Regions from separate parts of the Dictyoglomus sp. genome, predicted to be linked through region 1. Evidence: riboswitches for the same ligand, from Rfam matches in the RefSeq annotation. Region 1 holds a riboswitch; the other holds the start of a gene.

Region 1 (3,420 bases):
AGGATGATAGACCGGGGGAAGAGGAAAAGGCAGATCAGGAATAATGTTGTACCAATCCTTAGGTATTTTAGACTCGTCAAGAATAAATTTGACCTTTGACATCATTGTACCTCCCCTATAAAAATTTAAGCCTTCTCATCCTGAAAAGGACGAGAAGGCTTACTCTCGCGGTACCACCTTAATGGAGTCTAAAAAGACTCCACTCTTTGCTCTATAACGGGAGCAATACCGTCTTTGGCTACTCAAACCTTTCGCCTCGAAGCTCCGGGGCCCATTCACTATAAACAGGATAGTTAGCTTTCAGCCTCAGACTAACCTCTCTGTAATCCTGTTTTATAGTTACTCTTCCCCTTCACAGCTTTTGCTAATTTCAAATTGCTTTTTTTATTATTATACAACAAAGATTTAAAATTGGATATACTATTGATAATTTTAAAACTATATGTTATTTTTATACCAAAGAAGTATAAATTAGGGTGAAAAAGTAATGAAAAAAATTATTGAAACTATAATTGCGGATTACAAAGCTGTCTTTGAAAAAGACCCAGCAGCAAGAAATTTCTTAGAGGTAATCTTATGCTATCATGGATTTCATGCCATTCTTTTGCATCGTATTGCTCATTTCTTATGGAAATTGAAAATACCTATAATTCCGAGGCTCATATCCAACATAAATAGATTTTTAACAGGAATAGAGATACATCCAGGAGCCAAAATAGGCAAAGGATTTTTTATAGATCACGGTATGGGCGTAGTAATTGGCGAAACCACTGAGATAGGTGACAACGTACTAATTTACCAAGGAGTTACCCTTGGAGGTACAGGTAAAGAAAAAGGAAAAAGGCATCCTACTATAGGAAATAACGTGGTTATAGGAGCTGGAGCAAAGGTTTTAGGCCCTATAACCATAGGAGACAATACCCGAATAGGAGCAGGTTCTGTAGTATTAAAATCTGTACCACCTAATTGTACTGTGGTTGGGGTACCAGGAAGAATTGTAACCCAGGAAGGAAAAAAATTAACCCCTAAGGAGATGTTAGAACATGGTAATATACCTGATCCGGAACTAAGGTTAATAGAAGAATTGAATGCTAAAATAGAAAATCTTGAAAAAAGAATAAATTATTTGGAAAATCTCATCAGAGAAAAAATAAAAGAGATGTGATATAATACACAAAAATTGAAGATGGTTCCCGGGGGAGTCTCTGATCCGAGGCTGAGAGGGTAGCAGGAGCTACCGACCCTTTGAACCTGATCTGGGTAATGCCAGCGTAGGGAAGGGATAAAAAATTTAAGGTTCCCTCCTTATGGCTGGCAGGGAGCCTTAAATTTTTTATGGGAGGTGCTCACATGGAAAGAAAATCTATAAGGATGCTTACTGAAGGTGCCTTAAGTATTGCATTATCTCTTTTACTCTGGTACTTAAGGATAGGAGCTATGCCTCAAGGAGGAAGTATAAGCCTGCAAATGCTTCCTTTATTTATTTTTGCCCTAAGATGGGGATTCGTTCCTGGTTTACTCGTGGGAGTTACTTATGGATTGATTCATTCCTTGCAAGATATGTATGTGGTACATTGGCTCCAATATCTCCTCGACTATCCTATAGCCTTTGGCTTAATTGGACTTTCTGGCATAGTAAAAAACTTAAAAATTTCGAAATTTATTACTTATATAATTGCTGTACTCTTTCTCCTGGGAACAATCTTTTTTGTAGTAAATATATCTTCGGAACTTCCACAAACTCAAACAACTTTAGAAGAGCTAAAAGCGAAACTACAAACTGCTACAGGGGAAGAAAAGTCAAAAATAGAAGAAGATATTAAGGATTTAGAGTTTAAAATCAAATGGTATCCAGTTTCAAGGATTGTATTAATAATAGCAGGAATCTTAGGAACTTTACTCCTTCTTTATGGAGGTTATATAAGAAAAACTCAAGAACCTATAGAACTTGGTGTTTTCATTGGAGGCTTAGGAAGACTTTTTGCTCATTTTCTTTCGGGAATAATTTTCTTTTCCGAATACGCTCCTCCAGGAACTCCAGCATGGATATATTCTCTCATCTACAATCTTTTTGTAGTGGTACCCTCTACCTTTGTATGTTTACCTTTTGTTTTAATAATTATGCAGAGGCTAAGAGAAAATGAATAAAGAAGTTAAAAAAATCTTGATTTTTGTAAACGGAGAAACTAAGATAACTACTTTTGATCTTGATGAAATCCTACCAGTAGATAAAGTAATATGTGCCAATGGAGGAACTAAGATTGCATTAAGGCTTGGAATCTTTCCAAATATTATAGTTGGAGATTTAGATTCAATCACTGAAGATATTGAAAAAAGGCTTGCCAAACACCAAGTTGAGTGGAAAATTTATCCCACTGAAAAAGATGAAACTGATTTAGAACTTGCTATAAGGGAAGCAGTAAAATTTAATCCAAATTCCATATACATCGTAGGGCTTCTAGGAGGACGTATAGATCATACACTTGCCAATATATTTTTCCTTGAAAGAATAAAAGATTTGAATATAGAGCCACATGTTATTGATAGAAAACTTAGGATTTACATTATGAAAGGAGAGGAAGAGAAAACCATCTGGGGGAATAAGGGGGACATTCTCTCCCTTATTCCCCTATCAGAAATAGTAGAAGGGATTTATTTAGAAGGACTTAAATATAGTTTGAATTATGAACCTCTCTACAGAAATCTTACTCGTGGTATAAGTAATGTGTTTACTGATTACCAAGCTAAGATCAGCATACAAAAAGGAACTTTATTGGTTATACATCTATACCAAACCTGAAATTTATGCTAAAATTAAAAGACGTTAGCTTATTTTTTAACCAAGATTAAACAAGAAGGAAAAATATGGCTGAGAAAAGTAAAGTTATCTTAGTTGGTTTAGAAAGAGAAATGGAAAACTCTTACCTTGATTACGCCATGAGCGTAATCGTAGGTAGAGCTCTACCCGATGCAAGAGACGGCTTAAAACCAGTTCAAAGAAGAATCATCTATTCCATGTATGAATCGGGAATACTTCATAATCGACCTTACAGAAAAAGTGCTCATGTAGTAGGTAATGTACTAGGCAGATATCATCCTCATGGAGATGCAGCAGTTTATGAAGCTCTCGTAAGAATGGCACAAGACTTCTCTTTTAGATATCCCCTTATAGATGGTCATGGCAACTTTGGCTCTATAGATGGAGATGAGCCTGCCGCAATGAGATATACAGAGGTTAGACTATCTCCTATAGCCTCTGAGCTGATAGCAGATATCGAAAAAGATGTAGTTGATTTTGTACCTAATTATGATAATTCCTTAAGAGAACCGGTAGTGTTACCTACTAAAATCCCTCAACTTCTTATGAATGGTTCATCGGGAATTGCTGTAGGAATGGCAACAAACATTCCTCCCCACAAT
Region 2 (3,420 bases), on a different contig from region 1:
TCAATAAAGATAAAGGGATAGATGATATTTATGGGGAAATATTTTTTACTATAAGTAAACTATTTATCTCTTTCTCACTCTTATATCAAAAGCTTCACTTGGATTATTAACAAGTAACTTTTCAACAATCTCCTCACTTATGCCCTTTTCTTCCAGTTTAGGAATAAACTTATAAGATATGTCTGTATAAGGCCTTATATTTTGTTCCTCTTTAGATTTTCCTACAGTAAACCATCCTGCATCATGGGAGATCAGGATCCTATCTATGAACCCCTCTTTTATAACCTTCTCCATAAGGTTTAAATGATACTCCATTGGTCTTGCCCCAATGGAATCGTACTCAAGAAAAGCTCCTTTTTCTAACAATTCAAGGTGCACTTCAAAGTTTTCAATGGCATCAGCATGAACAATGATCAAAGCTGAAAGATCTACTTTCTCTTCCTCAAAAATTCTTGCCACTTCGAGGGCACACCTTTCTTCTCCTGTATGACATGCCACTGTAAGCCCAGTCTCAAGATGAGTAAAAGCAGAAGCTCTTATCAATTTTTTATCTATCTCATTTAGAGGTCCAGGATTTACTGCAGTTTTAATAAAACCGGGCTTAATACCATCTTCAATTCCTTTTTCCCATTCTTCAATCCACATTTTTGCAAAATCTTCTGAAGAAAGATTCCAATACTTTTTGGGCACATGTTTATCTTCGCCTGCCCCATAAAAACCTGTATTTGTTATGACATTTAATCCAGTTTTTTCTGATAGAATTTTCAAAACCTTTACATCTCTTCCTACATACTTGGGAGTACATTCAAAGAAAGTACTATAACCTAAATTTTTAATCTCCATTAAATACGGTAACATTACCTCTACAATCTCATTTCTCAAATTATCATCAATCTTTATTTGTTCTTCGGCAGGAGAGAAATCCACAAGAATATGCTCATGAACTAAGGTTTTTCCCATATCTTTTTTATCAAAAAAACCTTTTACAGTCATAACCATAAGGTTCACCCCTTTTGCTTTTTACAAATGATATTGATATAATATCAAACATGAGAAATTTTACAAAGCCAAGAATAGTATATAGTGCTTGTCTTAATTCAGAACCAGTAAGATACGATGGTGGAATAATAAAAGATAGTTTTGCTCTGAAATTAAAAGAATATTGTGAAATTATAACAGTATGTCCAGAAGTCTCTATAGGGCTTGGGGTACCCAGGGAAAAGATCATAGTATATGTGGAAGAGAATAGATTAGGAATCTATCAACCCAAAACTGGATTAGACCTAACCGATAAGATACTTGACTTTTCCGAAAATTTTCTAAATACCTTACCTGAAATAGATGGATTCCTCCTAAAAAGCAAATCTCCTTCCTGTGGCCTATCAAACACCATGATTTATAAAGATAGAGAAGGAAAAATCTTCCACTCTAAAGGAAAGGGAATCTTTGCTCAAAAGGTTTTAGAAAAATTTCCTTACATTCCAGCAGAAGACGAGGGAAGGTTAAGAAATCCAGAAATTAGGGAGAGATTTCTAACGAGAATTTTTGCTCTATCAGAGTTAAGAAATCTCAAGAATAAAGATAATACAAAAGTAAAAGACCTAATAGAGTTTCATCAAAACAACAAATATCTCCTTATGGTTTATTCTCAAAAGCATTTGAAAGAACTTGGAAATCTTTTAGCCAATCAGTCTAAATATCCCTTTGAAGAGCTAATTGAGAAATATGCCCTCTTGTTTAAAGAAGCACTCTCTACAAATCTTAAAAGAGGAAATCATGTTAATGCCATCTTCCATATATATGGATATTTTTCTAGAAAATTAAAAGCGGGAGAAAAAAATCATTTTCTACATCTTTTAGATCTTTATAGAAGAGCGAAAATAAATTTAAGCCCTCTTGTTGAAATCTTGAGAAGTTGGGCATATAGATTTGATGACCAATATCTTTTAAATCAAACCTATTTAAATCCTTATCCTAATGAACTATCTTATATTGAATAAATTCTAACTTTTATGGTATAATTTTCCCAAAATTAAATATGGTTTTCCAGGGGAGCTGAGGGGATAAGCTCGGCTGAGAGGAGACCTAAGATCCCGGTCTCGACCCTTTGAACCTGACCCGGGTAATGCCGGCGGAGGGAGTGAAAGGTATAAAAAATCAAAGGACCGCTCGGTATAAACCGGGCGGTCCTTTATGTTTAATAGGGAGGGAAAAACATGCTTGTAAACGATAAAGAAGTAAATTTTAAAGGAAATTTAAAAGAATTGCTTCTTTCTCTTAATTATCCCACCGAAAAAATAGTTGTACTAGTAAACGGAGAAATTGTAAAAAAGGAAAATTGGGATAACGTAGAGTTAAGAGATGAAGACTACATAGAAATTGTCTCTCTTGTGGGAGGGGGATAATAATATGGGCTTAATAATTGATAATACTATTATAAATAACCGTCTCTTTGTAGGGACAGGTAAACTGCCAGATTATAGTGTTATCCCCAAAATGCATGAAGAACTAAAAATAGAAGTATTTGCTGTGGCAGTAAGAAGAATAAACCCCGAAATCAATAAGGGTTATTCTATCTTAGATTTCCTTCCTAAAACGGCAAAAATAATGATTAACACCTCTGGAGCAAGAAATCATAAAGAAGCAGTTAAAATTGCGGAAATAGGAAGAGAACTTACGGGTTCTGATTGGGTAAAAATAGAGATATCAGGAGAATTAAAATACCTTTTACCCGATAATGAAGAGACCATAAAGGCAGCAGAAATACTTGTCAAAGATGGATTTAAAGTCTTTCCCTATATATCTCCAGACCTTATCGTAGCAAAAAAATTAGAAGAAATAGGAGTTTCTGCAGTAATGCCTTTAGGCTCTCCCATAGGAAGTAACAAGGGAATCGATTGTGAAACTTTGCTTAAGGCGATTATAAATGAAATCTCTATTCCTGTTATTATCGATGCTGGTATAGGAAGGCCTTCCCACGCTTCAAAAGCTATGGAATTAGGTGCTGATGCAGTACTTATAAATACAGCCATCGCTACATCCAATGATCCCTTTAAAATGGCTGAGGCTTTTAATTTAGCGGTAAAAGCAGGAAGAATTGCCTACGAAATTGGTCTTCCCGAAGAAAAAGACTATGCTGACGCTTCGTCACCACTGATAGATTTTATAAAAGGAATTAGGTGAAAAACATGCTCAGGGAGATTCTTAAAGAAGCAGATGAAATCTTGAGAAAATCTCATGTCTTAGAGAATAAAGGAGGAAATGTCAGGAAAATAATTGATAAAGACAAGATATCAAAAGAGGACCTTTTTATTCTCCTCACTGATAATTCCGATGAAACTTTAATATTAATGGCTAATAAAGCAAAGAGACTTACAGAAAGGTATTTCGGAAAAGTTATAACCCTATTTACTCCTCTTT

Evidence for each region. A riboswitch is a leader RNA that binds a small molecule or an ion and turns the genes downstream of it on or off. The one in region 1 is predicted to bind thiamine pyrophosphate.
Region 2: another riboswitch for thiamine pyrophosphate. It lies ahead of thiS (sulfur carrier protein ThiS); the one in region 1 lies ahead of ACP5QL_RS08185 (energy-coupled thiamine transporter ThiT).

What each region holds. Positions count from the first base shown of each region.
Region 1 is NZ_JBMFQK010000012.1:33,721-37,140, forward strand. Features, by position in the region: gene ACP5QL_RS08175 (TrpB-like pyridoxal phosphate-dependent enzyme) at 1-102, opposite strand, end outside; T-box leader at 143-365, opposite strand; gene cysE (serine O-acetyltransferase) at 488-1,165, shown strand; TPP riboswitch at 1,186-1,295, shown strand; gene ACP5QL_RS08185 (energy-coupled thiamine transporter ThiT) at 1,351-2,148, shown strand; gene ACP5QL_RS08190 (thiamine diphosphokinase) at 2,141-2,800, shown strand; gene gyrA (DNA gyrase subunit A) at 2,866-3,420, shown strand, end outside.
Region 2 is NZ_JBMFQK010000001.1:276,368-279,787, forward strand. Features, by position in the region: gene ACP5QL_RS01430 (phosphotriesterase family protein) at 64-993, opposite strand; gene ACP5QL_RS01435 (YbgA family protein) at 1,014-2,000, shown strand; TPP riboswitch at 2,039-2,158, shown strand; gene thiS (sulfur carrier protein ThiS) at 2,217-2,405, shown strand; gene ACP5QL_RS01445 (thiazole synthase) at 2,410-3,183, shown strand; gene thiH (2-iminoacetate synthase ThiH) at 3,189-3,420, shown strand, end outside.